DNA from 4 places in the Micromonospora sp. DSM 43699 genome. Region 1 is predicted to be linked to each of the others. Evidence: riboswitches for the same ligand, from Rfam matches in the RefSeq annotation. Region 1 holds a riboswitch; each other region holds the start of a gene.
The links. Region 1 has a riboswitch for cyclic di-AMP ahead of AC0AIB_RS21070 (coiled-coil domain-containing protein). Riboswitches for the same ligand answer to the same signal wherever they lie in the genome.

Region 1 (7,357 bases):
GGGCACGACTCCTGCGGGGCGGTGCAGGCAGCCCGGGAGGCGGCCCGCACCGGCACCCAACCCCCCGGGCACCTCTATTCGGTGGTCGCCGCCGTCGGGCCCAGCCTGCGTCGGGCGGCCCAGGAGGGGGTGCACGACATCGACGGGATCGTCGACATCCACATCGCACAGACCGTCGAGGTGCTGCTCGGCAACTCCCCGGTGATCGCCGCCGAGGTGGCGGCCGGGCGTTGCGCGGTGGTCGGCATGTCCTACCGGCTGGCCGCCGGTGAGGTGCGCCCGGTGGCCCCGGCCCACGCTCCCGCCGAGTCGTCCGCCCTCACCGCCACGGTGCCCGGGTCCGTCCGGGCGACGCCGGGTGCCGACGCCGCGCCGGCCGGCGAGCCGGCGGCCGTCGCCGGCTGAGACGCGATCACGACGAGGGCCGCCCGGCTCAGCCGGGCGGCCCTCGTGTCGATCATGAACTGCTACAGCAGTGACACGTGTACGTGGTCGGTGTGGTTGGACGGTCCGGAGTACGAGCTCCAGCCGTTGGCCGGGAACCAGATCTGCCGGTTCCAGATCACGTAGTAGATGCCCAGCCGGTCCGCGTTGCGGATCAGGAATGCGGCGAGGTTGTTGCCGTACATCCGGGTGTCGTTGTTGTGCCAGGGGCTGAAGCCGCTGTTCTGCAACGACCAGTCGCACGCCTTGCCCTTGGGGTGCTCCCACGGCCCACCCGGGCGGTAGCAGCCGACGAACCGGCTGAAGCCGGCCCGCTTGACCTCCTTGTACATGTGCAGCGTGCGCGGCGTGATGCAGCCCGACGTGGTCGGATCGTTCTCGCTGCACGACTCGCCGCGCCACTCGCCGTCGGAGGTCTGGCCCGGGGCGACGCGGGCCACCGGCGAGGTGGCGTTGACCAGGCCACCGGTGAAGCCCCGGCCGCCGACCAGGGCCAGCGCCTTGTCGGCCTCGGTCTTCTTCTTGGCCATCAGGTTGGTCTGCTTCTGCTGCTCACGCACTTCGGCGTCGACGGCGAGCTTGGCGTTCTCGGCCCGGGTCCTGGCCTCGTTGACCTCGGCCAGCTTGCCGGCGTTGACCATGTTCAGCTCGTCCAGGGCGGCGGCCCGCCGGACGAAGGTGTCCGGGGCGTCGCTCTCCAGCAGCGCGGCGACCGCGCCGACCCGACCCGTCCGGTACGACTGGGCGGCGATCTCGTTTACCTGCGGGGCCAGCGCCGCCAGCTCCTGCTCGGCCTTCTCCACCTCGATGGCGTACTCGAGTTGGCGCTTCTTGGACTTCTCCAGCCGGTTCTTCGCCGCCGAGTAATCCCGGTTGGTGGCCTCGATGACGTCGGTGAGCAGCTTCGGCTCCTCGTCCTCCTCGTGCCCGGAGGGGGTGGGCGCGTTGAGGGCGGCTGCCGCGGGGGCGGCTGCCGGACCGGCGACGATCGCCAGGGCGGCGAGTACGGCCACTGCCGGAGTCATCCAGCGGCGTAGGGGTGCCGTCACAGTTTTCCCTTCCGTCGACCGCCGACCGGGTTAGCTGACGGGTTCGGGACGGAAGTGGCCCCTACCGCTGGCGCGGATTCACCCCAGGTGCTCGGTTCCCCGGCTCGCCGTACGGCGATTGGGCGGTGGCCCCGCTGGCACCGGTGGGCGCCTTCGGCGGTGACCGGCAGCGAGGTTACCCGAGAGTCGTACCGGGGATCTACGGTCACAACTCGACAAAATGTGTATTTTTCCGATAACCGGGCGTGACCAGTGACGCGGCCGACAACTGCGACCTCGCCTCCGGTTACGCAGCGGAGTGTCACCATGCCGAGTCCGTGCTCCTTTCCGGGTCCGGCCACCGGGTGGGGGCCGGGGTGGACGGTTCGCCGTGCCGGGGCGCGCTCAGCGCCGCCAGCGCCTCGGCGCGGTCGGGCGCGGGGCGTGGGGTGGGTGTCGGCCCGGTCGGGTCGGCGTCGGCGGGACCGCGCCCGGCGGTGGTGACCAGCGCGGCCAACCCGGTGGTCAGCGGCACCGCCGCCACCAGGCCGAGGGTCGCCACCGCACTGCGGACGATCTCCTGGGCCAGGAACTCGCTGGTGAGGATCTGCCCCACCGGCCGGCTGTCGGCGGTGAGCAGGAGCAGCAGCGGCAACGAGGCTCCCGCGTAGGCCAGCACGATCGTGTTGACCGTGGAGGCGATGTGCGCCCGGCCGACCCGGGTCGCCGCCCGGTAGAGCTGCAACCGGGACAACCCCGGATTGGCGTGCGCCAGCTCGGTGACGGTGGCCGACTGGGTGACCGTCACGTCGTCCAGCACGCCGAGGGAACCGATGATGATCCCGGCCAGCAGCAGGCCGTGCAGGTCCACGTCACGCTGGTACATCGACAGCGTGGTGGCCTCCTCGCTGCCGTACCCGGTCAGGTGGGTGGCGGCGGTGGCCAGCGTGCCCAGCACGCCGGTCAGCACCAGGCTGCCCAGCGTGCCGAGCACCGCCACCGAGGTCTGCGCGGTGATCCCGTGGGTCAGGTACAGCACCACGAACATGATCAGCGCGGCGCCGGTGATCGCGATCGGCAGCGGCGCGCCCCCGGCGGAGATGCCCGGCACCACGAAGGTCAACAGGATGGCGAAGCTGGCGCCCAGACCGGCCAGCGCGGCCAGCCCGCGCAGCCGGCCGAACGCCACGATCGCCGCCGCGAACAGGGCGACCAGCCAGAGCAGCGGCGTACCCCGCTGGTGCTCGGCGATGTGGTAACTGCTCGTCGAGGGATCGGTCGGGTCGGCCAACGCGACGAGCACCACCCGGTCACCGACGGCCACCGTCGGTGCGCCGGGGCCGGACGGGATCGGCGTCTCGACCTGCTTCCCGCTGTCCGGCCCCTGCTCGACGGAGACCGTCACCGTGCCGCACGGACCGGCTGCCGCCCCGGACGGGCCGTCGGGGGTCTGCGGGGCGGGCGGGCAGGCCTCGGTCACCACCCGGGTCACCGTGCCGTGGTGGCGGGGGACCTGATCCCCCTGGTCGATCTGCGGGGTGTCACCCGGCCAGAGCGCCAGCGTGGCGATCACCGTGACGACGATGAGCGGCACCACGGTCATGACGAGGATCCTCCGCACCCCGGGCGGGGTGGACGGAGCGGGACGGGTGTGGTCGGCGCCCATGTGTGCGAGTCCTCCCAACGATCCGGGACGGGATACGTGTCAGTTGGCCAACCGGTTCATCCCACGGGCGGCGGGTCGTCGTCGGACGATGGTAGCCAGCGTCCCGGCCGACCGGCGTGGTCGACCCTGCCGGCAGGGCTCCGGCTCGTCACGGTGCGGGTGCTTCGCAGACGGGATGCCCCCCGGTCCGCACCGGAGGTGGGTCAGCCGCGCTTCATCAGGCGACCGACGGCGGCCATCATCTCGGCGGCCATCTCGTCGGCCCGGCCCTCGGCGGCCCCCTCGTGCATGCAGTGCCGGGCGTGGCCGTCGAGCAGGCCGAGGGCGACCTTGTCCAGGGCGGCCTGCACGGCGGAGATCTGGGTGAGCACGTCGATGCAGTACCGGTCGTCGTCGACCATCTTCTCGATGCCCCGGACCTGGCCCTCCACGCGGCGCAGTCGGGCCAGCAGCTGGTCCTTGCTGGTGGTGTAGCCCCGGACCGGGGTACTCGGTGTGGTCATGACCACCACGATAACGTACCCCTGGGGGGTATGCTACGGTCGCCGGGAAAGGTACCCCTAGGGGGTATGTTCGGAGAGTGGGAGGGGAACATTCGATGATCACGAACTACCAGGTGAAGGGCATGACCTGCGGGCACTGCGTCAACGCGGTGAGCGGCGAGGTGGGCGCGCTCGACGGCGTCACCGACGTCCAGGTGGACCTCTCCTCCGGCCGGGTCGCCGTCACCAGCGACCGTCCGCTCGACACCGAGGCCGTGCGCGCCGCCGTCGACGAGGCCGGCTACGACCTCGTCGAGGCGTGACGGGCCACCGGCCCGCCGGGGGCCGGGGCAACCGATGAACACGGCGACCAGGCTGGGTGGCTTCGCCCTCGGTCTCGCGGTGGTGTTCGGCGCGGCGTACGGGGCCGGTCAGCTGACCGGCCCCGTACGCCCGCCCGCCGAGACCCGCCACGACCCGGCGCACACCCCGGATCCCACCCGCACCACCGACGCCCCTGCCCCCGGCCCCGACCCGACGCCGACCGGGACCGTCACCGGCGGGGCAGGTCACCCCCACGGTCGACCGGAGGTGCCGCGATGACCCCGACCGCGAACGACCTGCCCACCGCCCCCCACCTGATAGAACTCACCATCGGCGGGATGACCTGCGCGTCCTGCGCCGCCCGGATCGAGAAGAAGCTCAACCGGATGGACGGCGTGGAGGCGACCGTCAACTACGCCACCGAGAAGGCCACCGTCCGGTACGCCGACGAGATCACCCCGGGCGACCTGATCGCCACCGTCGAGAAGACCGGCTACACCGCAGTCGTGCCGCCGCCGCCCACCCCCGCCGGGGCGGAACCGGCCGGTGGGTCGGTGGACGAGCTGACCGCCCTGCGTACCCGGCTGCGGGTGTCGGCCGTGCTGACCGTGCCGGTGATCGTGTTGGCGATGGTGCCGGCCTGGCAGTTCACCTACTGGCAGTGGCTGTCGCTGACCCTGGCCGCCCCGGTGGTGGCGTACGGCGGGCTGCCGTTCCACCGGGCCGCCTGGACCAACCTGCGGCACGGCGCGGCGACCATGGACACCCTGGTCTCGCTCGGCACCCTCGCCGCGTTCGGCTGGTCGCTCTGGGCGCTCTTCCTCGGCGACGCCGGGATGCCCGGGATGACCCACCCGTTCCGCCTGGACGTCACCCGCACCGACGGGGCCGGCAACATCTACCTGGAGGCCGCCGCCGGGGTGACCCTGTTCCTCCTGGCCGGTCGCTACTTCGAGGCCCGGTCCAAGCGGACCGCCGGGGCGGCCCTGCGCGCCCTGCTGGAACTCGGCGCGCGCGACGTCGCGGTGCTGCGGGGCGGCACGGAGGCCCGGATCCCGGTCGACCAGCTCGTCGTGGGCGACCGGTTCGTGGTCCGACCGGGCGAGAAGATCGCCACTGACGGGCGGGTCGAGGAGGGCACCTCGGCGGTCGACGCCAGCATGCTCACCGGCGAGTCGGTGCCGGTCGAGGTCGGACCGGGCGACCTGGTGGCCGGCGCCACCGTCAACGCGGGCGGCCGGCTGGTCGTCACCGCCACCCGGGTCGGTGCGGACACCCAGCTCGCCCAGATGGCGAAACTGGTGGAGGCGGCACAGACCGGCAAGGCAGCGGTGCAGCGGTTGGCCGACCGGATCTCCGGGGTGTTCGTGCCGATCGTGATCGCGTTGGCCGTCGGCACGCTGGGCTGGTGGCTGGGCACCGGTGCCGGTCCGACCGCCGCCTTCACCGCCGCGGTGGCCGTGCTGATCATCGCCTGCCCGTGTGCCCTCGGTCTGGCCACCCCGACCGCGCTGCTGGTCGGCACCGGGCGGGGGGCCCAGCTCGGCATCCTGATCAAGGGGCCGGAGGTGCTGGAGTCCACCCGCCAGGTCGACACGGTGGTGCTGGACAAGACCGGCACGGTCACCACCGGCCGGATGACCCTGGTCGACGTCCGCCCCGCCGACGGGCAGGACCAGGCCGAACTGCTCCGGCTCGCCGGGGCGGTGGAGGCCGGCTCGGAGCATCCGATCGCGCGGGCCGTCGCGGCCGGCGCGGCCGAGGCCGGTGAACTGCCGTCGGTCACCGGGTTCGCCGCCACCGAGGGGTTGGGCGTGACCGGCACCGTCGACGGCCACGACCTCGTCGTCGGGCGGCCGGGAATGCTCCGCGAGCGGGGTCTTGACGTACCGGAGGAGGTGGTCCGGGCGGTGGCCGAGGCGGAGGCCGCCGGCCGTACGGCGGTGGTGGCGGGTTGGTCCGGGCGGGCCCGGGGCGTCCTCGCGGTCGCCGACGTGGTCCGGCCCACCAGCCGGGCGGCGATCGCCGGCCTGCGTGCCCTGGGCCTCACTCCGGTGCTGCTCACCGGGGACAACGCCACAGTCGCGCGGGCGGTCGCCGCCGAGGTGGGCATCGACCAGGTGACCGCCGAGGTGCTGCCGGTCGACAAGGTCGACGTGGTCCGCCGGCTCCAGGCACAGGGCCGTACGGTCGCCATGGTCGGTGACGGGATCAACGACGCCGCCGCCCTGGCCCAGGCCGACCTGGGGTTGGCCATGGGCACCGGCACCGACGTGGCGATCGAGGCGTCCGACCTGACCCTGGTCCGGGGCGACCTGACCGCCGCGGTGGACGCGATCCGGCTCTCCCGGCGCACCCTCGCCGTGATCAAGGGCAACCTGTTCTGGGCGTTCGCCTACAACGTGGCAGCGCTGCCACTGGCCGCCGCCGGCCTGCTCAACCCGATGATCGCCGGCGCGGCGATGGCCTTCTCCTCGGTCTTCGTGGTCGCCAACAGCCTCCGCCTCCGCCGCTTCCCGCCCGCCACCCCCCACCCCGGACAACCGCGTTGATCAAGAGGTTTGCGTCATCCGCCGACTCACGGGTGACGCAAACCTCTTGATCGACCCGCTGGAGCGGTGGGTGGGGTGTTTTGGGTTCGGGGGGTGGGGGTAGTTGAGGGGCGTTGGAAGAAATGCTTATACGGGAGGCTCTCATGGGATTCGACGACAAGATCGAAAACACGACCGAGAACACTGCCGGCAAGGTCAAGGAAGGCGTCGGCCGGGCGACCGACAACGAGCGCCTGGAGGCCGAGGGTCGCAACGACCAGGCCAAGTCCAGCCTCAAGCAGGCCGCCGAGAAGGTCAAGGACGCTTTCAAGAGCTGAACCGCTCCAGCCCGGCACGCCGGACCGACACTCGTCGGCCCGGCGTGCGGCGTGCCGGGGGTGAGGCGTCGGCCGACCCGGGCCGTGCGGCATCGTGTCCGTGGTAACGCCGACACATCGAAACGGGGAAGTCGATGCACCGTAGCTCCGCCACCGCGCTCACCCTCGCCGTCTTGACCGTCCTCGCCACCGGCTGCTCGGACGGTGGGGCCGACACCGATGCCGCACCCGGCCCGTCGGCCGGTGCCACCGGGACCCCCACCGTGGAGTCCACGCCCGACACGGTGACGGCCACCGCCGATGCCACCCCGACCGCGGGCAGTGCCGCGAACACCGCGCAGGTCTGTCGTGCCGTCGATCAGTTGATCATCGACGGCAGCCGGCAGATCGTCGCCGACTCGACCGAGGCCACCCGCGAGGAACTCACCCCGGAGCAGCTCAACGGCAAGCTCAAGGGGCGGCTGAGCCGGCTCGCCGACGACGTCCGCGCGCAGTCCCGAAAGGCCCAGGACGCCCGGATCAGGAAGCTGGTCGACGAGACCGC
Region 2 (7,357 bases), on a different contig from region 1:
CCCAACGACACCACCGGCTACCAGAGCCAGAACCAGGGTCTGACCTGGGTCACCTTCGACAAGAGCACAGGTACGGCCGGCAACGCCACCCAGACCATCTACGTCGGCGTGGCGGACAAGGCCAACCCGGTGTACCGCTCCACCAACGGCGGCACCACGTGGGAGCGGATCGCCGGCCAGCCCACCGGCTACCTGGCCCACAAGGGCGTGGTCGACCCGGTCGGCGGCTTCCTCTACATCGCCACCAGCGACACCGGCGGCCCGTACGACGGGGGCAAGGGTGACGTATGGAAGTTCAACCGGGCCACCGGCGCGTGGACGCAGATCAGCCCGATCCCGTCGTCAAGCAGCGACGCCTACTTCGGCTACTCCGGGTTGACCATCGACAGGCAGAAGCCGAACACCCTGATGGTCGCCACCCAGATCTCCTGGTGGCCGGACGCGATCTTCTGGCGCAGCACCGACGGCGGGGCGACCTGGACCCGGATCTGGGAGTTCGGCAGCTACCCGGACCGCACCAAGAAATTCAAGATGGACATCAGCTCGGTGCCGTGGCTGACCTTCGGCGCCAACCCGGCCCCGCCCGAGGAGACCCCGAAGCTGGGCTGGATGAACGAGTCGGTGGAGATCGACCCGTTCGACTCGAACCGCTTCATGTACGGCACCGGCGCGACCATCTACGGCAGCACCGACCTCACCAAGTGGGACACCGGCAGCCAGTTCACCATCAAGCCGATGGTGAAGGGGCTGGAGGAGACCGCCGTGCTCGACCTGATCAGCCCGCCCACCGGGGCGCCGCTGATCAGCGGGCTCGGCGACATCGGCGGATTCCGGCACACCGACCTCGACGCGGTGCCGCCGATGCTGTTCACCCAGCCGGTCTTCACCAGCACCACCAGCCTCGACTATGCCGAGTCCACCCCGGCGACGATGGTCCGGGCCGGGAACTTCACCGACGCCGACCGCCCCAACGACAGCCACATCGCGTTCTCCACCGACGGCGGGGCGAACTGGTTCCAGGGCAGCGAGCCGGGCGGGGTCAACAACGGCGGCACGGTCGCCGCCGCCGCCGACGGCAGCCAGTTCGTCTGGGCCCCCGGTGACGCCGGGCAGCAGGTGATCCGCTCGGTCGGGTTCGGCAACTCGTGGACCGCCGCCACCGGCATCCCGGCCAACGCGGTGGTCGAGTCCGACCGGGTCAACAAGAACAAGTTCTACGGCTTCAGCGGCGGGAAGTTCTACGTCAGCAGCAACGGCGGGGCCAGCTTCAACGCCTCCGCCGCCACCGGCCTGCCCGCCACCGGCACCGTCAAGTTCAAGGCGGTACCCGGCAAGGAGGGGGACATCTGGCTGGCCGGCGAGGGTGGGCTGTGGCACTCCACCGACTCCGGGGCCACCTTCACCAAGCTGGCCGGCGTGACGGCGGCGGTGAACGTCGGCTTCGGCAAGGCCGCCCCCGGGCAGACGTACCCGGCGGTGTTCACCTTCGGCACCGTCGACGGCAAGGCCGGTGTCTACCGTTCCGACAACGCCGGCGCGGCCTGGGTGCGGATCAACGACGACCAGCACCAGTACGGCAACGCGGGCGAGGCGCTGACCGGCGACCCGAGGGTCTACGGCCGGGTCTACCTGGGCACCAACGGCCGGGGCATCCTGGTCGCCGACCGGCTCGGCGGCACCCCCACCCCGACCCCGACCACCCCCACCACGCCCCCGCCGACGACCCCTCCGCCCTCCACGCCGCCGCCCACCACGCCCCCGCCCACCACGCCGCCCCCGCCCACCACGCCGCCGCCGACGACCGGTGGGTGCGCGGCGACGTACAAGGTGACCGGGTCGTGGCCCGGTGGCTTCCAGGGTGAGGTGACGGTACGCAACGCCGGCACCAGCGCGATCGCCGGCTGGACGTTGGGCTGGACGTTCGCCAACGGGCAGACGATCAACTCGCTCTGGGGCGGCACCTACACCCAGACCGGAGCGACCGTCTCGGTACGCGACGCCGGGTGGAACGGTGCGCTCGGTGCCGGTGCGACCGCCAGCATCGGCTTCACCGCCAACGTCACCGGCAGCAACACCGTTCCGGCGTTGACCTGCACCAGTCGCTGACGACGTACCCCCACCTGCCCCACCCGCCGGCTCCCCCGATCCTCCGGGGGAGCCGGCGGCATGTTCGCCGTTACGCCCTGTCGCGGCCCTTGATCAACTCGCTTGAGGTGATGTTGCGGTGTCGGGCGCGGGCTCCGCCCTCGCCCTAGCCCTCGCTCCTTCTCCTCGCTCCTGCTCCTGCTCCTGCTCCTGCTCCTGCCCGCGCAACACGGCCCAAGATCGTGCTCGATCCATGTTGTCAACACCGTTGCGTTAGGTGGAACGGCTGTTCGTCAACCGCCGCTGCCTCGCCGATCATGGAGTTGTGGTGGGTGACAGAACGCCCGTAAAGCTCCCAAGGTCGGCACCACCACTCCATGATCGCCAAGCGGGCCCACCCCGCTCCCCGATCGGGCACTTCCTGTCCCGGGTTGACCAGCCGCCCATGGCGTTAACGCAACGGTGTTGTCCGTGTTGTAGTGGCTTCGTGGCTGGGGGATGCCACTACAACATGGATGTTGTGGGGGGCACCAGCGAGGGTGCTCGGGTGGGGAGCGCCAAGCGCGGGTGGGTGTGGTCGCGCGCGGGCCGGGTGGTGGGGTGGGGAACGAGGCAGGCCCCGGTCGACGCCGAGGGGCGTGACCGGGGCCTGCGGGAATGCGTCAGTCGTCCAGGCCGACCGGGGAGTTGGGCCGGTCCACGTCGACGAACTCGATGTCGTCGGCGGCACGGTCACCCCCACTGCCGGCGGCCCGTGCGGCGGTGCCGGCGGCCCAGCCGATCGCTGCACCGACCAGCGCCGCGCTGATCAGCAGGGTCCAGGGCAGGGCCGGACGACGACCGGCGAGCGCGTCGAAGGCGAGCGTCGCCCGACGGCGTGCCTCGTCGGCGGTCGAGCCGACCATGTCGCCGGCGTCGGCCAGGCCCGAGCTGCGGACCGACCTGGCGGCGTCACGAACGCTGTCGCCGGCGGAGTCGACCGCCGAGAGCAGGTGCTGCCAGGCCTGGTCGGCGATCCGCTCGGGCTTGCTGCGGCGCTCCAGAAGGTTGCTGCCATACATCGTGTCCTACCTCCTCGGGTGCCGAAGTCTGCGGCCACTTCGGACTTTTCGTCTCTACGGCGCGGGACGGTCCTCGGACCGGCCGGTGTCCGGCCGGTCATCGAGCGGTGCCGCCTCGTCACCGAGCGGTTCCGCCTTGTCCATCGAGCAGTGCCCCGGCCGGTCGGATCGCAAACCCCGGTTCGGGCAGCGCGTAGAGCCGGTTTCTAGCGGACCATGACGACGGACGTCGCGCGGGCGAAATCGTCACCGTCGTCGTCATCGTCGTCGCCCCCGCCGCCGAAGCCGCAGGCGAGTACGAGAGCGAGCAGCGCGCCGACCCCGGCCAGGCCGAGCAGTCTCTTGATCATGGATCCGTCCCTCCGTCGTGGTGACCCATCTCTCGCCCAGGTTAGGCACCGGCCACAACCTGCACCGCCATGCCGGGCGAGGCTCGCCCGAGCTGCCGGATTCGGCCCGGGGTGGACCCGGACCGCTACTCTGGGACGGTTGGAACGGCCGAGCTGCGCCGTCCGTCGGAAAGAACGGGACCAGCAAAGGTACGGGGAAGGACGGTCCGGTCCGTCCGGATCCGCGAATTGCTCATCCCGAGGGGTGGCGACCGAGGCCATCGGAGGAATACTCTCGGTCGCGGCCCGCGTACTGATGAGGCGCCCGGGGACGGGCGAGTGGAGGTGCTCGCGTGAGCCTGTCGATCGTGAAGTCGGTTCTGCCGGCCGGTGTCATCGAGATCGCCCCGCGGGGCGAGATCGACGTCGACACCGCCTACGAGGTACGTGAGTCGATCGCCGAGGTGCTGGCCAAGGGCCGGCCCGCGCGGATCGAGCTCAACATGCGACTTGTCACCTTCATCGACTCCGTCGGGATCAGCGCGATGGTCGCCGGGTTCCAGACCGCCGAGGTCAGTGGCGTCAAGCTGATCGTCACCGAGCCGAGCCGGTTCGTACACCGGCAGCTCTGGGTCACCGGCCTGCTCGGTCTCTTCGGTGCCCCGGAGCCGTACTTCGCCGGTGCCGCCACCCCCGAGGTGCTGCCGGGCGCCTGACCCGGGCAGCGGGTAGGCCGACCGTCCGCTGCCGGGCGAGCTGGGACGTTGCCAGTCCGTCTCCGGTACGGCACGATCGGGCGACCGACGACGGTCAGGAGGCCCGGTGGTCCGGCGGGAGAGCTTCAGCTACACGGTGCAGGCGCGCTGCTCACAGGCGGATGCGATGGCGCTGCTGAGCGACCTGTCCCGGCAGGAGGAGCTGCATCCCCTGATCGTCCGGGTGCGTCGGCTACCGGCCCGGCCGGGTGCCCTGGCCAGCTATGCGATCACCGACCGGCTGGAGTTGGGGCCGCTGCGATTCCCGGTCACCTACCAGGCCGATGTCCTGCTGGTCGGCGCGGACGAGGTCGTGACGGTGGCCCGGCAGCAGCCCGGCACCACGGTCCGTAACCACACCCGGCTCCGGGTGGAGGGTGACCTGCTGCGCATCGACGTCGAGATCACCCTGGCCGCGCCGGCGCCGTTGTTCGGCTACGCCTTCCGACAGGCCCGCGCCGCCCACCTGGGGCTGGCCAGCCGGCTCGGGGCGGCGCTGGACGGCCGCCCCGGCGATGCGCCGACGGTCGGCTGAGCGGGCCGGCAACCTGCGCCGGCGGTCGGCTGGGCGGGCCGGTGACCTGGGGGCGGCGATCCCAGGGCGGGACAGTTCCGGTGGCCCGCCGTTGCCGACGGGCCACCGGGACAGCTCAGATCATCGACAGGTGCACGTGGTTGGTGTGGTCGCTGGACGGGTCGCCGTTGCCCCCGCTGTACGACTTCCATCCGCTGCTCGGCAGCCAGATCCGCTTGAACCAGATCACGTAGAGCACGCCGAGCCGGTCGGCGTTGCGGATGAAGTACGCGGCCAGGTTGTTGCCGTACGTCCGGTCGCCGCCACTGGCCACCCCGCCGAACCCGTTCTTCTGGGCGGCGAAGTCGCACGCCCGGCCCTTGGGGTGCTCACCGGAACCGCTGGGCCGGTGGCAGGAGACGTACCTGGTGAAACCGGCCGCCTTGGCCTGCTGGAGGGCGTTGAGCGTACGCGGGGTGATGCAGCCGTTGGCCGGGGTCGGGTCGTTGACGCTGCACGACTCGGACGGCCAGGAACCGTCGGAGTTGCGGGCTGCTCCCTTGGCGTTGCTGTTGGACGTGCCGTCCGAGCTGCCGGAGTCCCGGGAGGTGGGGGTCGGCTTGTCGGCGGCGGCCACCGCCAGCGCGCGTTCGGCCTGCTCCTTGCGCTTGCCCATGGTGGCGACCTGCTTGCGCTGTTCGGTGATCTCCCGGCTCACGGCGGCCCGGGTCCGGGTGGCCTGGTCCCGGGTCTCGATCATCGTGCGTAGTTCCTGGTCCTCCCGGGCCGCGACGGTCTCCAGCGCCGCCGCGCGGTCCAGGAAGCCACCCGGGCTGTTGCTGTTGAGCAGGGCGGACATTGGTCCGAGACGGCCGGTGCGGTAGGCCGCGCCGGCGATCTCGCCGACCTTGCCGGTCTGCACGACCAGCTGTGCCTCGATGGACTTGAGCTGGCCGTCCAACTCCTGCTGGCGCTTGGTGGAGCGTTCCAGCGCGGCCTTCGCGTCGACCCAGCCCTTGCTCGCCGCGTCCAGCTGGTCCCGCAGTGCCGGGGTGCCGCCCTCGTCGTCGCCGGGAGCGGCGAGCCGGGTGACGGGCGCGGCGACGGCCGGGGTGAACGGCGCGGACGACACGCCCAGGGCGAGTGCCGTGACGACTGCGGCCAGTAGCCGCGTGGTGGTGCGTACGTGCATGCGAATGTCCTTCCGTCAGCCGCCGACCGGGTTAGCTGACGGGTTCGGGACGGAAGATCCCTACCGCTGACGCGGATGCACCCCAGGAACATGGTTCCCCGGTTCGCCCTGGTGGGCGATTAGGCGGCGGCCACCGCCGGCGCCGGTGGGCGCCGCCTGGCGGAGGCCGGAGCCGAGCCTACCGGTACGCGTGTGACACTTGCCTACCTCGTGACTGAGGGTACGAGAGTGAATACTGCTAAAAGGTTTGAATGGGATAAAAAGCTAATCACCAGTGGGTCGGGCCGCAGGCGCCGGGGGCCGCGCCGGGCTCGATCTGCAGGGTGGCGTGCTCGATGTGGAAATCCTCCCGCAGGGCTTCCCGGGCGGCGGCCAGCACGGTGCCGACCTCGGCGTCGGGGGCCATGGTCAGGTGCGCCGAGGCGACGTCCATCCCGGAGGTGAGCGTCCAGACGTGCAGGTCGTGCACCTCGGCGACGCCGGGTACGGCGGTCAGCCGGTCGTGCACGGCAGTCACCTGGAGGTGTTCCGGGGCGGCCTGCACCAGGATGCGCACCGCCGCCCGCCCGAGTCGCCAGGTGCGGGGCAGGATGAACACGCCGATCGCCACGGCGACCACCGGGTCCGCCCACCACCAGCCGGTGCCGGCGATCAACAGGGCCGCGACGATCACCCCTAGGGAGCCGAGCAGGTCGCCGACCACCTCCAGGTACGCCCCGCGCAGGTTGAGGCTCTCCTTGGCGCCCTCGCGCAGCAGGCCGAACGCGACGAGGTTGGCCAGCAGGCCGAGCACCGCCACCACCAGCATCGGGCCGGCCAGCACCTCGGCCGGTTCGCCGAACCGGCGTACCGCCTCGATCAGTACATAGACGGCGACGCCGCTGAGCAGGACGGCGTTGGCCAGCGCGGCGAGCACCTCCAACCGGTAGAGCCCGAAGGTGCGCTGCGGATCCCGCTCGGCCCGCCGGGTGGCGGTGATCGCCGCCAGCGCCATCCCGATGCCGAGCACGTCGGTGAACATGTGCCCGGCGTCGGAGAGCAGCGCCAGTGAGCCGGTGCCGAAGGCGGCCACCGCCTCCACCAGCATGAGCACGGTGAGCAGCCCGAACGCCGCCCAGAGCCGGCCGCGGTGCCGGTGTGCGGCGTTGCTGATCGTCGCGCTGTGGTCATGACCTGCGCCCACGTCCACACCTTCCGTCGCCGCCGCGAACCCGATCCAATCTATGCTCACATCGCTATGTGTGCAAGTGACAGCCCGGCAGCCGGCCAGGTGGGGGCCAGGCGTGGGCGGCCCGGGCCGGGCCGGTCGCGGACAGGGCGGGCCGGTCCCGGGCCGCGTCGAGAGGTCGGGACCGGCTGCCGGCGGGTCAGCCCGTGGATCAGCCCGTCGGCTCGACGGTGGTGAGGCGCTGGGTGGCCCG
Region 3 (7,357 bases), on a different contig from region 1:
CTGTGGGATGTCTGTCTCCTTCTTCCCCTTAGCGAGACACCCGGCGGTCGGTTGCAAAGGAGTCGACGCCGGTGGCAACCATGCCCCCTCACCGTCACGTCCAGGGCCAGTCGCCCGCCCGCCCGGCAGCCCTCGGGCGGGTCGCCCGCCGCCTGCTCACCGTGGTCGCGGCGGTCGCCGTCGGTGCCGGGATGCTCGTCGCGCCGGCGCATGCCGCGCCGACACCCGAGGAGATCGAGGCGGCCCTCGACAAGCAGTGGGAACAGCTCGAACCGACCATCGAGAGCTACAACAAGGTCCGGGCCCAGCTCAAGGTCAACCGCAAGAAGTCGGCCGAACTGCAGAAGAAGATCGAGCCGCTGGCCCTGCAGAGCGAGCTGGCCCTCGGCCGGGTCGGTGACCTCGCCTCCCGCTACTACAAGTCCGGCCCCTCGCAGGAGTTGAGCGCGCTGCTCACCACCAGCAAGCCGGGCACCCTCGCCGCGCAGCTGACCATTCTGGACCGCCTCGCCGCCGAGCAGCGCAAGGAGGTCGAGGCCGTGCTCGTGGTGCGTCGCAAGTACGACGCCGAGAAGCAGAAGCTCGACACCCTGATCGCCGCCGAGGTGCAGCAGGAGAAGGACCTCGCGACCAAGAAGACCAAGATCAACGCTGAGATCAAGCGGCTCCAGGCGTCTATGCCGAAGACCACGGTCAAGGTGAACGGCTGCCCGACGATCAACGGCGTGGTCAGCTCCGCCGCCCGTACCGCGATCCAGGTCGCCTGCCAGCAGGTCGGTGACCCGTACGTCTGGGGGGCCACCGGGCCGAACTCGTTCGACTGCTCCGGGCTCACCCAGTTCGCCTACAAGGCGGCCGGCATCTCGCTCACGCACTTCACCGGCGCCCAGTGGAACGAGGGCAAGGCCATCCCGCGCTCCGAGGCCCGCCCCGGCGACCTGGTCTTCTTCTTCAGCGACCTGCACCACGTCGGCCTCTACCTGGGCAACGACATGATGGTGCACGCCCCACGGACCGGTAAGCCGGTCCAGGTGACCAGCATCAACTACATGCCGGTGGCAGGCTTCCGCCGACCGGGCTGACCAGCGCAGACGCAACCCCCGGCCCCGACGGGCCGGGGGTTGCGTGCTTCCGGACGGAGAGTGTGCCGGCCCGGCGGGTTGCGGATCGATAACGACCGTCTCTACTCTGGTCAATCGTCGGTCGGCATCAGGTCCGCCCCACCCGGGGTGGCGTCGGCCGGCACCGCCGAGTCGCCTCCGGGCGAGCCGGGGACCCAGGTACGCCGGGGTGAATCCGCGACCACCGCGGTAGGGCGCTCCCTTCCCGCCCGAACCCGTCAGCTAACCCGGTAGGCGGTCGAGGAAGAAGGAGCCCCGAGCCCGGTGGCACACCATGCCCCGCGGCCACCGTCGCGCCGGTCGACCCAGGTCGTCCGGGAGACGGTCGCGCCGCGCCCACGCTGGTCCCGCTTCACCACGACTCTCACCGCCCTGACCGCTGCCCTGGTCGTGCTGACCGGTGGCGCCACGCCCGTCCACGCCGACCCCTCGGTCGCCGAGATCGAACGACAGATCGACCAGGACTGGAACAAGCTCGAACCCGTCATCGAGCAACACAACGCCACCCGCGCCGACCTCGCCGCCAAGCGCCGCCAGGCCGACGCGCTCGGCAAGCGGATCGCGCCGTTGCAGCGCCGGGTCGACCAGGCGATGAACCAGGTCAGCGGACTCGCCGTCCAGGCGTACAAGGGCGAGAACATGTCCACTGTCAACGCCCTGCTGGGCAGCCACGACCCGAGCCAGGTGGTCGAGCAGCTGGGGTTGCTGGACCGCTTCGCCAGCCGCCAGCAGCGCGAGGTGCGGGCCGTCGCCGAACTGCGCGACGAACTGGCCGCGACCAAGGCGCCGTTGGACGAGATGGTCGTCCAGCTGACCCGTACCGAAGCCCAGCTGGCGGCGAAGAAGAAGCAGATCAACACCGAGATCGACAGGTTGCAGAAGCTGCGCCTCACGGTCTACGGCAACGGCGGCGGCGGGCCGCTGCGCCCGGCCCCGTGCCCGGCCGGCTACCCCGGTGGCCCGGCCGGCACAGCAGTCAAGTTCGCCTGCGCCCAGATCGGCAAGCTGTACGTGTGGGGTGCGGCCGGCCCGAACAACTTCGACTGCTCCGGGCTCACCATGGCCGCCTGGTCGAAGGCCGGGGTGTCGCTGCCGCACAACGCCCGGCAGCAGCGCCAGGTGACCGACCGGGTGAGCCGGGCCGACCTGCGCCCCGGCGACCTGGTCTTCTACTACGCCGACCTGCACCACGTCGGGATGTATGTCGGGGACGGCTGGGTCGTGCACGCGTCGCAGTCAGGTCAGCCGATCAAGATGAAGCGGGTAGACGACGGACCGGTCCACAGCTACGGCCGCCCCGGCTGATCCCACTCGCGTCCGGGCCCCCGCCAGGGGCCCGGACGTGGCGTGCCCCCGGTCAGGGTGCGCTCAGCGGGTCGGCCAGGTGCGCCAGTTCTGCCAGGACCGGCTCTGGGTCGGCCCGCGCTGACCCTGGTAGCGCGACCCGTAGACCTCGGAGCCGTAGGGGTGCTCGGCCGGCGAGGAGAGTCGGAAGATGCAGAGCTGGCCGATCTTCATGCCCGGCCAGAGCGTGATCGGCAGGTTGGCCACGTTCGACAGCTCCAGCGTGACGTGGCCGGAGAAGCCCGGATCGATGAAACCGGCGGTCGAGTGGGTGAGCAGGCCCAGCCGACCCAGGCTCGACTTGCCCTCCAGCCGGCCGGCGAGCTGGTCGCCGAGCGAGATGACCTCGAGCGTGGAGGCGAGCACGAACTCACCCGGGTGCAGCACGAACGGCTCGCCCGCCGGCACCTCGACCATCGACGTCAGGTCGTCCTGTTGCACGGCCGGGTCGATGTGGGTGTAGAGGTGGTTGTTGAAGACCCGGAACAGCTTGTCGAGACGCACGTCGATGCTGGACGGCTGCACCAGACTCGGCTCGAACGGCGCCAGCGCCAGCGCGCCCGCCTTGATCTCGGAGACCAGGTCCCGGTCGGAGAGCAGCATCGGACCACCATATCGAGCGTCCCGGCCCGACCCGCCGGCCGGGCCGTCGACGCCCGCCCCGGCTGCCGAGGGGGTACGAGGGCGGGGCGGGCTCGTCGGGGCCGAGGCGCGGCGGTGGGGTGGGCTGGAGGTGTCCAGGGTGCTGCTCGCCCGGATCGTCGGGGCGGGACGAGATACTGGTCCGGCCGCTGTCGAACTGATGACGTAGACGATTCACCAAGGCTGCCGCGTACCGCGGCCTGAGGGCGAACTGGTGACCCAGCGTGGTCGCCCGTCTACCCCGGCCCGGGGATGGTCGCGTCGCCCGTGCCCTCGGCCCGGTGCGGTCCGGGCGGGACCGGCAGCCCGGCCAAAGAGGGGCCGTTCCACCTGCGTGTCGGACTGATTTTAGAACGCCTGTTCGATAGGGTTGCGGCATGGCATCCTGGTCCGCATTCGCCGCCGACGAGCCCCGACTCGCCGACGGGATCCGCCTTCTCCTCCAGCAGTACGGGCCGGGCTTCGGCTACCTGGCCACTGTCCGTGCCGACGGCGGCCCCCGGGTCCACCCGGTCTGCCCGCTGGTCACCGACGGCGGGCTCTTCTGCTTCGTCGTCGACTCGCCCAAGCGTCGTGACCTCGAACGCGACGGCCGCTACGCGCTCCACTCGTTCCCGTCGGAGGAGACCGACGACGAGGCGTACGTGACAGGCCGGGCCGAGCCGGTGACCGACCCGGCGCGGGTGGAGCTGGTGGCCGCGATCGGCCGGGCCGCACCCCGGGTCGACTGGCGGCTCTTCGAGTTCAGCGTGGACGTCGCCATGCTCACCCGCCGTGACCACGGTGGTCTGTCGAGCCCCGACGGAAAGCCCTCCACCGTGCAGGTCTGGCTGGATCCTGCGGCGGGTCGGCCCGCCGTCACGGGCGTACCCGACCAGCGGCCGTCCCGCCACGGACGGCACGGGTTCGACACCCGCCGTACCGCTGCCTGAGCCTGCAAACGACGGTGCCGGCCCCGTCCGGGAAAGGACGGAGCCGGCACCGTCGTGTCGTGTGTACCGGGTGCCGGTCAGGCGGCTGCCCGGTAGGCGGTCCAGGCGTTCACCATGCGGCTGGCCTGGCCGGCCGTGAACTGGTACATGCACGAGTCGTAGGTGTAGTCCATGAAGTTGGTGATCGGGTCCTTGCCGGTCGCGGTGCAGGTGTCCCGGCCGGTCGGGCACTCGAAGGCCGGCTCGCGCTCGGCCGGGGTGTCCGACACGCTGTCGCCCGAGCCGGAGCAGCCACCCTGGAAGGTGTGGTAGAGGTTCAGCCAGTGGCCGACCTCGTGGGTGCCGGTGTCACCCTGGTTGTAGTTGGTGGCCGCACCGTTCGGCAGCGACTCGCCGAGCACCACGACGCCGTCCATCACGTCCAGGGTGCGCTTGGGGAAGGTCGCCCAGCCGAGCAGGTCGTCGCTCAGCTCGCCCAGGTAGATGTTGAGGGTGTTCTTGCCGCCGGTGCGCAGGTTGGTCTTCATCTGCCGCTCGGCCGTGGAGCCCTGCACGATCGGGTACCAGGAGGCGTTGGTGACCCGGTTGATCTTCTGGAGCTGGAACGTGAAGCCGGTGGCCACCCCGCCGGTGGCACCGCCGTACGCCTGGTTGAGCACGTTGATCTGCGCGTTGATCAGCGAGTCGGGGATGTTGCCGCCGGCCCGGGTGCTGTCCCGCTGGATCACGTGCACGACCACCGGAACGGAGATCGGGGCCAGCGCGACCGTCCTGCCCTCGGTGGAGCCGGTGCGGATGCTGGACTTCGACCGCAGCGTGCTGGTACGCAGGGCCGCGGTGAAGTCCGCCTCCCGCGTCTGGACCTGCTCGGCGGTCAGCTCGTTCGGGTCGTGCCGCTTGTGGGCGGCCTTCTTGCCACCACCGCGGACACGCGCGTCGGAGTGGACGTCCGCGTGGACGTCGGTCGGCTCTGCGCAGGAGGCGCTGCCGGGAGCTGCGGAGTACGCGGAAGCCGCAGGTACGACGCCCACCGCAGCGGTGCTCAACAGCAGCGCGAAGGTCGTCGATGCGACACCGGCGGCACGCCGGGTCAGCAGGTTGGGACGCAGTCCCATGGGCCCACCTCTTTCTGGCGGTGTGACAGGGGGTATGTCGCACCGAGGTCGTGAACGTGGGGGTGACGTTACAACTGATCGACACGTTTGAGAACGTCCCTAAGTTGCTTCTGTGAAACATCTGACCGTTTCGTTCGTGCAGGTGGTGGCGATGCGATGACACTCCGTCGCCGGAGACGCGCGGGGGTGCCAGGGTGCGCGGGTCCGGTCACTTCAGGTACAGTGATGCCGCTCGCGGGTGTAGTTCAATGGCAGAACATCAGCTTCCCAAGCTGACAGTGCGGGTTCGATTCCCGTCACCCGCTCCACCACGAAGGCCCTGATCAGGACCCGAATCCTGGGCAGGGCCTTCGATGTTCCGAGGTCAACCAGGGCGCATCGAGGCATTGGTGTGCCAGTACGGACCGGCGAGCGGGGCGGGTGACGCCCCCTGGTCGGCAGGGCCGGTAGTCATCTTCGCCTGCTGGCCTTGTGTCCGGCGTAGCGGCGTGGGCGCGAGGTTGATGGGCCCCATCGACGAGATCTACAACCCTGGTGCACACCGGTCCAGGCAGGAGATCCAGGTACAGGACGAACGCGTGGAGGCCCTGTCGTCGGCCGACGACCAGCTTCGGCGTGATTGACGCGGGGAACCTCCACCTACCCGACGGAAGGCGCCGCTACCTACCAACGGGAAACCGCCGCGCGGGATCGACCGGCCGCGGGGCAGCCCCTGCGACGTACGCTGGTGATCATGCGGATTGGCATCGTGATCCTTCCCGACCAGCGCTGGTCGGAGTCGCGTCGGCGCTGGCAGCAGGTGGACGAGTGGGGCTTCGACCACGCCTGGACGTACGACCATCTGGGCTGGCGGGACCTGGTCGACGGTCCCTGGTTCGACTCGATGGCGACGCTGACCGCCGCCGCCACGGTGACCGACCGGATTCGGCTCGGCACCCTGGTCGCCTCGCCCAACTTCCGGCATCCGGCGGCGTTCGCCAGGCAGGTCACCACCCTCGACGACGTCTCCGACGGGCGGCTGCTGCTGGGCCTCGGCGCGGGTGGGATCGGCTTCGACTCCGCCGTGCTGGGCGGGGAGACCCTGCCGCCCCGGCCGAGGGTGGACCGGTTCGGCGAGTTCACCGAGCTGCTGGACCTGATCCTGCGTGAGGACGGCACGACCTGGCGGGGCGACTGGTTCAGCGCCGTCGACGCCCGTAACAATCCCGGCTGCGTGCAGCGGCCCCGGGTGCCGTTCGTGGTGGCCGCCAACGGGCCCCGGTCGATGCGGCTGGTCTCCCGGTTCGGTCAGGGCTGGGTCACCACCGGCACCGGTGAGGAGGAGCTGACGGCCTGGTGGGACGGGGTGTCGACGCTCTGCGCCCGGATGGACCGTACCCTCGACGAGGCCGGTCGTGACCCGGCCACCCTGCCCCGCTACCTCTCCCTGGACGCGGCGCCGGTCTTCTCGCTGAGCAGCGCGGACTTCTTCGCCGAGCAGGTGGCGCGGGCGGCGGCGCTCGGGTTCACCGACGTGATCACCCACTGGCCCCGGGCCAGCAGCTGGTACGCCGGTGACGAGGCGGTGCTGGCGGACGTCGCCACCCGGTTGCTGCCGGAGCTGCGCACCCCCTGACCGACCGGCACCCGCCGTCAGGTGGGCAGGTCGTCGGTGGTGAGCAGGCCGCGTACGCCCAGTTCGGTGGCGACCGGGGTGGGCAGGTCGACGACCACGGCGGCGACGCCGATCCAGCGGGCGCCCCGGGCGACGCAGAGGTCCCGCACGGCCCGCACCTGGGCGCCGGTGGCCACCCAGTCGTCCACCATGAGCACCCGGTCGCCCGCGCCGAGCCGGTCGTCGCGTACCGCCAGGTCGACCCGCCGGCCCCGGAAGTCGGGCGGGCTCCGCGCCCAGGTCAGCGGGGCGGCGGGGAGCCTTCCGTCGCCGGGTTTGTGGGCCGGGACGAAGCCGACCCCGAGGGCGGTCGCGGCGAGCGGCCCGAGCATCAGCCCGGTCACCGCGGGGGCGACGACGACCGTCGGGCGGGCGGCGCGGAACGGCGTGACCAGCGCCGGACCGAGCCCGGCGAGCACGTCGGGGGCCCGCCACCAGCCGGAGGTGTCGCTGACCAGGTGGCTGCTGCCCGGCCCCGGATCGACCCAGTTGAACAGCTCGACCAGACGCTTGCACAGCTCGGTGGTCATGCCCTCATCCTCGGTGCTG
Region 4 (7,357 bases), on a different contig from region 1:
GCACCGCCCGGCCGGACGTCCTCCGCAACGGACCCGCCGCCGGTACGGCCTCCTCTTCCGCTTCCCGCCCGCGAGGTGCCGACCGTGAACACCGTGCTCTCCCAGTTCCTGATCGAGGTCCCGACCGCCACCGCCATCTGGTCCGCGCTGCTCGTCCTCGCCCTGACCGGGCTCACCGTCCTGGTGGCCCGGCCCGAGCGGGAGCACCCGACCGACGCCGCCGCCGTCGTGCCGCCACCCGACGCCCCGCCCCCGGTCGCCGATCTGCGCCGCTACGCCGAGGAGGTGGCCGTCGCCGCCACCGGGGCCGCCCAGACGGCGCACCGCCGTCGTACGGCCTGGCTGGCTGCCCAGGACGACCTGGACCGGGCCTGGCAGGCGTACGACGAGGCGGAGACGGTGGCCCGCCGGTTCGCCGGTGCCGGTGCGCTGCCCAGCCCGCGTACCCCCCGTACCCCCGTCGAGTACGCGGGCCGGGAACGGTGGCTGCACCAGGAGGCGGTGGCGGCGCACTGGCGGGGGGAGTTGTCGGTGGAGCGGCTGCGGGACGTCTTCGCCCACCGCGACGGCTGGGACCCGCGTCGGCACCCGGTCGAACACGAGGTGATGCTCGCCCGAGCCGTCCGCGGGGACCGGCGTACGGCGTACCGGGTCGCGGTCGGGCGGGAACGGGCGGCGTGGCGGGACGCCGAACTGGCCGCCGAGGCGGCCCGGTCCCTGGCCGTCGAGGCGTACGCGGCGGCGCAACGGCTGCGGCCGGGCCGGATTCCGTTGCCCCGCAGCGCGACGTCGGCGGCCCGTCCGGCACCCGCCGCCCGCTGGCACCCGGCCCGGGTGAACTGACCGGAGATGATCGGCTCGATGCCGCGCCGGTAGCGGTATCGGCTCGGCATGGACACCGCCACCACGGCCCCGCTTCGTCGCGGCATCGCGGTCCGGCATCGCGGTCCGGCATCGCGGTCCGGGGTCGCGGTCCGGGGTCGCGGTCCGGGGTCGCGGTCCCGTGTCGTGGTCCGGCGTCGTGGTCCGGTCCCAGCTCCGGGCCATCGGGGCTGCCTGGCGTCACGAGGGCGGAATTGTTATCCGGGCCGGCGTGGGTGGCGTCACCGTGCGTGGGGATTCGGACACCTGGTCACAGGTGGTCACATCGACTACGACGATCATCGGTGGTTGCTGGCGGAGCGTCCGGTTGTCGCCCCCGCGAGACGGACGCCCCGGTCGCCCCACGAGCGGCCAGTCGGTGCCCGAGTGCACCGGAAAACGGTGCGCCTCGACCATGTTTGCGCAGCTCACGGGGCTTGGCGAGGGAGAACCCGGCCAGTAGTGTCGCTGCGGTCCGGTGCGGTTCCCGTTCGCAGCAGGCGACGCCGCGCCGACCCGCTCAATCGTGCGAGTCACGAACCGGGGACCCACCGCACCATCTGGGGTGAATCCGCGGGCCACGGCCCGGGGTAGGGCGATCTTCCCGCCCGAATCCGTCAGCTAACCCGGTCGGCGGCAGCGGAAGGAGTTCCATCCTCGTGTACTACGACCCCACCCCCTCGGTAGTTCCGCCACCTCGGTGCCGGGGTGCCGCCGGACCGTCGCGCCTGACGCGCTGACCCGGCCGACAGCCCCCGCCGTCCGGTCTCGTCGGACGGCCCCACCGAACTGCCCGGCCTCTCGTCGGGCGGCCCACCGAGCTGCCCGGCCCCCGTCGGGCGGTCCCGACCGAACGAGCGGCCGAACACCCGATCCGCGCGTGGCGTACCGCCGCGTGCCGCTCCGGCGTGCCCGGCCGCCTCGCCCCGTGGAGGAACACCCTGTGAAGCACCACATGAAGCGACAGCTACGCCGGCTGACCACTCAGCGCCCGTACCAGCTGGTGGTCGGCTCGGCAGCGGTCGTCGTCCTGGCCACCGGCGCCGCCGCGCTGGCTGCCGGGGTCGACGACGCCCCGACCGACCAGCAGCGTTCGACCGCCGTCGCCGAGACCGCCCCCCGCCTCGACGACGTCGCCACCCGCGCCCAGGCCCGGGTCGCCGCCCCCGCCCCGACCAGCCCGTCGGCCACCCCCACGGCCAGCCCGTCGGCGAGCCCCACCCCATCACTCCGGGTCACCAGGGCGAAGACCAGGGCCACCGCCAACCCGGACCTGACCCGCACGGTGGCAGCTCCGAAGCCGCCGTCGTCGAAGGTCCTCCGCTACGAGTACCAGGCGCAGACCACCTACTACTACTGCGGCCCGGCGGCGGTGCGCAACGCGCTCAGCGCGGCCGGCATCGAGCGCAGCCAGGACGACCTCGCCGCCCAGTTGGGCACCACCGAGATGGGCACCAACTCGGCCGAGGACACCACCCGGGTGCTCAACGCCGTGGTGAAGGGCGACCCGTACCGGACCCGGATGTTCGCCGGCACCCCCAGTGACGCGCAGGCCGAGCGGCTGCGGGCCGACGTGGTCGCGACGGTCACCGACAAGCGGGCCGTGGTCGCGAACGTGGTCGGGGACGTCACCGATCTCGACGGCGGCTGGCACTCCTTCCCCGGCGGCCACTACGTCGCCGTGGTCGGCTACCAGGACAACGGCCGTACCGTCCGGATCGCCGACTCGGCCGACCCGTCGCTGCCGGCGTACTGGGTCAGCGTGACCACCCTGGCGAACTGGATCGCCACCCGGGGCTACTCCGCCTGACCGCCCGCCGCGCGTCGGCCGCAAGGTCGCGCTCGGACATGGTTGTAGTGGCCTCCTTCTCGAGGGAGGCCACTACAACATGGATCGAGCACGATCTTGCAGCGAGCGGTCAGGCTCCAGCTCCCGGCGGGCGGCGTCGAGGAAGCCGTCGGCGTACGCGTCGGCGGGGAAGTCGCCCAGGTAGCGACGGCGGGTCTGCCAACGGGCCGCCGCCAACGGGTCGGTGTCCAGCAGCCCGGTCAGCACCTCGTCCAGGTTGGCCATGTCCCGGCGCAGCACGTAACCGGAGCGGGCCAGCGGGAAGCGGGTCAGGAACTCGTCGCCGTCGACACCCAGGTCGGTCACCGCGTACGGCTTGCCCGAGTAGAGGTAGTCGGAGATGACCCCGGAGACGTCGGAGACCAGCGCGTCGGAGCGGTTGACGCAGTCGGTCAGGCTCAGCTCCCGACTGGCCGCCGCGCCCCACAGGTGCTGCCGGCCGGTGCGGGTCCGGTCGGCGGCGAGCAGCTCGGTCAGCCGCGCCAACTGCCGGGCCGAGGCCGGGTTCTGCCCGGTGTACGGGTGCGCCCGCAGGATCACCGTGGCGCCCCGGTCGAGCAGCCGGCGCAGCATCGGCTCGGCCACCGGCAGCGAGCAGTAGTTGGCGTCGGCGTGGTGGCCGGTCCAGGTGGGGGTGTAGAGCACGGTCGGGGCGGTCAGTGGCCGCACCTCCCGGCGTACCTCGATGGCCTCGACCTGGGGGCGACCTACCACGACGAACTTCTCGGCGGGGATCTCCACGCCGGCCCGCGCGTACCGCTCGATCGCCGCCGGACCGGCCACGAAGATCTTGTCGAAGATGGCCGAGACCGGGTTGGCGCTGGGCGCCTTGTCGCTGTCGCCGTGGTGCAGTTGCACGTGGGTGAGCTGGGTGAACCGGATGCAGTGGCTGTTCTTCGCCCCGTGGTTGACATAGAACGCCACCCGCAGGCTGGGCACCAGCGCCTCGTCCATCGCCTTGAGGGTGGGGCAGTAGACCACCGGGGCGCTCGTCGCGGCGGCGACCGTGGGCAGGAACTCCGGCTCCCGCAGCAGCACCAGGAACGGCCGGCCGAGCCGCTCCAGGTAGGGCAGCCACATGGTGACCTGGTATTCCGAGCCGGGCGGGGCGGAGAAGTAGAGCAGGAACTCCGGCTGGTGCGCCCGCAGCGCCCGGGTCACCGGGCCGCCTCCGCCCGAGGGCCGGAACCGTCGCCGGGCCAGGTCCAGGCCGACCGCGCCGCAGCCGGCGGCCACCAGCAGGACGACGACCAGCGCCAGCACGGCGGGCAGGGCGAACGCGGCGGCCACCGCCACCACGGCCAGCAGCCCCAGCAGTACGCCGCCGAGCCGGGCGGCGACCAGCGGGGTGCACGCCCGTACCGGCAGGTTCGCCGCCCGGATCTCCAGGTTGCCGGCGTCGCGCAGCGGCCCCACCAGCAGCACCAGGCCCAGCAGCACCAGCGCGGTCAGCGCCAGCACCGGGTCGAACCCGTCGTCGAGCCGGCGGGCGTAGCCGACCAGGATGCCGGCGGCCAGCAGGACCGTCTCGGCGACGATGTCGGCGTCGGGGCGGACCCGACGCTCGGCGGCAGCCGCCGCCAGCGCGGCCACCGCCAGGGCCAGGCCCCAGCCGGTGGCCCCGGTGAACGCCACCACCAGGAAGGCGACCACGGCCAGGCCGGTGGTCAGGCACCGTGCGATCAGTTTCCTGACCAGGTCACCACGCATGTCGTACCGTCTCCGGGGGTCGGTCAGCCGGCGTCGACGCCGCTGGGCAGCCGGTCCTGCGCGGCCGAGGTCGGCTGGGCCGGCACCGGGGCCGGCTCGCCGGGGGCCCGCCGGACGTCGATCACCTGGCCGGTGAGGTCGGAGATCAGCACGTCGAGCGAGGACTGGGCGACCGTCTCGGCGGCCAGCAGGGTGTGCTCCGGCTCCTCGCCGAACGCCTTTGTGCGCATCGGGGTGGCGGTGCGCTCCGGGTTGATGCAGTTGACCCGGACCCCGAACTCGGCCCACTCGTCGGAGAGCGCCTGGGTCAGGTTGACGAGCGCCGCCTTGGTCGACGAGTAGAGCGCGTACTGCGCCCGGCCCCGGGTGTACGAGCTGGACGTGTAGAGCAGCAGCTGACCCTTGGTCTGCTGGAGGTACGGCAGGGACTGCCGGGCGGCGATCACCGGGCCGACGAAGTTGACCTGGAGCACCCGGTCCATGGTCTCCTCGTCCATCTCGGCAAGCGCGCCCTTCTCCAGGATGCCGGCGGTGACCACCACGTGGTCGATCCGGCCGGTGGCCTCGAAGGCGGTCTTCAGCGCGGCCTCGACGTCGCCGGTCTGCTCGACGTGGGTGCCGGTGCTGGAGCGGCTGAACGGGAAGACCTGCGCGCCGTAGCCCCGGGCCAGCTCGGCCAGGTCGTGGCCGATGCCGTAGCTGCCGCCGAAGATGACGATCGTCCGACCGGCCAGCTCCTCGGTGTAGCTGCGGTGCGACAGCCGGGGCGCCTGGGCGGCGGCGAGCTGGAAGAGCTTGTCGGCGAGGTGCACGTCGACCGGGTGGGTGACCTTGATGTTCTCGTCCGACCCGTCGATCACCTTGATCGGCGTGCCGGGCAGGTAGCGCAGCACCACACCGCAGTCGTCGGTGGCGGCGAAGTCCGGGTCGCCCTCGGCCCGCCGGTACGCCTCCCGGATGGTGCCCGAGCGGAACGCCTGCGGGGTCTGCCCCCGGCGCAGCCGGGAGCGGACCGGGATGTCGGTGATGCACTCGTCCTCGTCGACCTGGATGATCGTGTCGGCCGAGGGGATCGCCACGTCGACGGCGGTGTAGCTCCACAGCGCGTTCACGCACTCGCGCACGATCCGGGCGCTGACCAGCGGGCGGACCGCGTCGTGGAAGAGGATGTTGACGTCACCCTCGCCGACCGCGTCCAGGGCGATCCGGGTGGTGGCGTTACGGGTCTCGCCGCCCTCGATCACCTTGCTGACCTTGCGGAACCCGGCCTTGTCGACGATCTGCTGGGCGTCGGCGACGTGGCCGGTGGCCATCAGCACGATGATCTCGTCGATCTCCGGGGCGCCCTCGAAGACGGCCAGGGTGTGCTCGATGATCGGCTTGCCGGCGATCTTCAGCAACTGCTTCGGGATGCCCAGGCCCAGCCGGGTCCCGGTGCCTCCGGCCAGCACCACCGCCACCGTCCGCGAGGGCCGCCACGGCGCCGGGGTCTCCGGTGTGGCGTCCGGGCCAGTGGTGTGGTCCTGCGTCATTGCCGATCCTCACTCTCGGGGAATGTCTGCACACGTCCCGGGGGTCACCCTGAACGGAAGATTGCGCCAGCACGGCGACGGGATGAACCTTAACGCGCGGACCGCGCCGCCCCAACGGGACGACGCGGTCCGTCGGGCACCGGGTCGATGCCCTACGTGCGCCCGGAATACTACTTGCCGTTGGCGAATGCCTCGTACGCCCGGATCACCTCGTCGGTGGGCCCGTCCATCCGGATCAGCCCCGACTCCAACCAGATCGTCCGTTCGCAGGTGTCGCGCACCGAGGAGAGCTGGTGGCTGACCAGGAAGACCGTGCCGGCCCCCTCGCGCAGCTCCCGGACCCGCTGCTCGCTGCGCTTGCGGAAGCCCTTGTCGCCGGTGGCGAGCGCCTCGTCGATCAGCAGCACGTCGTGCTTCTTGGCGGCGGCGATGGAGAACCGCAGCCGGGCCGCCATGCCCGAGGAGTACGTCCGCATCGGCAGGCTGGCGAAGTCACCCCGCTGGTTGATCCCGGAGAACTCGATGATCTCCGGGGTCATCCGGGCCACGTCGTCGGGCTGCATGCCCATCGCCAGGCAGCCCAGCGTGACGTTCCGCTCGCCCGACAGGTCGTTGAGCAGGGCGGCGTTCACCCCGAGCAGGGACGGCTGGCCCTGGGTGTAGACCGCGCCCCGGTTGACCGGGAGCAGCCCGGCGATGGTCCGCAGCAGGGTGGACTTGCCGGAGCCGTTGCTGCCGATCAGGCCGATCGCCTCACCCCGGTACGCGGTGAAGGAGACCCCCTTGACCGCGTGCACCTCCTGGATGTTCGGCGCGGAGGAGCGCTTTACCAGCCGGCGCAGCGCGGCCACCGGTGTGCTTCCGCCCCCGGCGCCCTTGTGCACCCGGTAGATCACGTGTGCGTCGTCGACCACCACGGTGGGGATCCGCTCGACGACCCTGGGCAGGGTCACTGTGACGTCGTTGGACGTCTCGTACCTGTCATCCACGGCCGTACTCCTGTTCGCCGCGCCAGAAGTAGACGAACCCGGCCACGCCACCCAGCACCGCCCAGCCGGCCGCCACCAGCCAGAGCTGGGTCAGCGACTCGTTGAGCAGTGGCGCCTGCTCCAGCAGGGCGTACCGGGCCAGCTCGATGTAGACCAGGATCGGGTTGAACTGGATGAGTGTCGAGGCCCACTCCGGCAACCTGTCGAACAGCTTGACGCTGTAGAGCACGCCGGAGCCGTACATCCAGGTGCGCAGGATGAACGGCATGACCTGCTTGAGGTCGCTGGCCTTGGAGCCCATCCGGGCGACCACCATCACGACCCCGGCGTTGAAGGCCGCCTGGAGCAGCAGTGCCGGCGGCAGCATCAGCCAGGCCGGGGTGAGCGGCTCGCCGGTCACCAGCACGATGCCGACC

Region 2: linked by a shared signal. The riboswitch ahead of AC0AIB_RS19610 (coiled-coil domain-containing protein) and the one ahead of AC0AIB_RS21070 (coiled-coil domain-containing protein) in region 1 are both predicted to bind cyclic di-AMP.
Region 3: linked by a shared signal. The riboswitch ahead of AC0AIB_RS12330 (C40 family peptidase) and the one ahead of AC0AIB_RS21070 (coiled-coil domain-containing protein) in region 1 are both predicted to bind cyclic di-AMP.
Region 4: linked by a shared signal. The riboswitch ahead of AC0AIB_RS08555 (C39 family peptidase) and the one ahead of AC0AIB_RS21070 (coiled-coil domain-containing protein) in region 1 are both predicted to bind cyclic di-AMP.

What each region holds. Positions count from the first base shown of each region.
Region 1 covers NZ_JBTMMT010000046.1:2,558-9,914, forward strand. The annotation lists gene AC0AIB_RS21065 (carbonic anhydrase) at 1-405, shown strand, start outside; gene AC0AIB_RS21070 (coiled-coil domain-containing protein) at 468-1,493, opposite strand; cyclic di-AMP (ydaO/yuaA leader) riboswitch at 1,497-1,628, opposite strand; gene AC0AIB_RS21075 (YibE/F family protein) at 1,795-3,138, opposite strand; gene AC0AIB_RS21080 (metal-sensitive transcriptional regulator) at 3,342-3,641, opposite strand; gene AC0AIB_RS21085 (heavy-metal-associated domain-containing protein) at 3,737-3,943, shown strand; gene AC0AIB_RS21090 (hypothetical protein) at 3,978-4,223, shown strand; gene AC0AIB_RS21095 (heavy metal translocating P-type ATPase) at 4,220-6,496, shown strand; gene AC0AIB_RS21100 (CsbD family protein) at 6,640-6,813, shown strand; gene AC0AIB_RS21105 (hypothetical protein) at 6,948-7,357, shown strand, end outside.
Region 2 covers NZ_JBTMMT010000040.1:50,070-57,426, reverse strand. The annotation lists gene AC0AIB_RS19635 (cellulose binding domain-containing protein) at 1-2,106, shown strand, start outside; gene AC0AIB_RS19630 (hypothetical protein) at 2,748-3,146, opposite strand; gene AC0AIB_RS19625 (hypothetical protein) at 3,353-3,496, opposite strand; gene AC0AIB_RS19620 (STAS domain-containing protein) at 3,829-4,191, shown strand; gene AC0AIB_RS19615 (SRPBCC family protein) at 4,298-4,765, shown strand; gene AC0AIB_RS19610 (coiled-coil domain-containing protein) at 4,881-5,936, opposite strand; cyclic di-AMP (ydaO/yuaA leader) riboswitch at 5,941-6,072, opposite strand; gene AC0AIB_RS19605 (cation diffusion facilitator family transporter) at 6,205-7,119, opposite strand; gene AC0AIB_RS19600 (HelD family protein) at 7,316-7,357, opposite strand, start outside.
Region 3 covers NZ_JBTMMT010000018.1:70,693-78,049, reverse strand. The annotation lists gene AC0AIB_RS12335 (C40 family peptidase) at 81-1,082, shown strand; cyclic di-AMP (ydaO/yuaA leader) riboswitch at 1,237-1,373, shown strand; gene AC0AIB_RS12330 (C40 family peptidase) at 1,386-2,426, shown strand; gene dcd (dCTP deaminase) at 2,490-3,068, opposite strand; gene AC0AIB_RS12320 (pyridoxamine 5'-phosphate oxidase family protein) at 3,485-4,039, shown strand; gene AC0AIB_RS12315 (zinc metalloprotease) at 4,117-5,154, opposite strand; tRNA gene AC0AIB_RS12310 (tRNA-Gly) at 5,389-5,462, shown strand; gene AC0AIB_RS12305 (LLM class flavin-dependent oxidoreductase) at 5,888-6,769, shown strand; gene AC0AIB_RS12300 (phosphoribosyltransferase) at 6,787-7,338, opposite strand.
Region 4 covers NZ_JBTMMT010000011.1:90,734-98,090, reverse strand. The annotation lists gene AC0AIB_RS08560 (hypothetical protein) at 85-843, shown strand; cyclic di-AMP (ydaO/yuaA leader) riboswitch at 1,369-1,512, shown strand; gene AC0AIB_RS08555 (C39 family peptidase) at 1,817-2,671, shown strand; gene AC0AIB_RS08550 (CDP-glycerol glycerophosphotransferase family protein) at 2,744-4,420, opposite strand; gene AC0AIB_RS08545 (bifunctional cytidylyltransferase/SDR family oxidoreductase) at 4,444-5,952, opposite strand; gene AC0AIB_RS08540 (ABC transporter ATP-binding protein) at 6,123-6,941, opposite strand; gene AC0AIB_RS08535 (ABC transporter permease) at 6,934-7,357, opposite strand, start outside.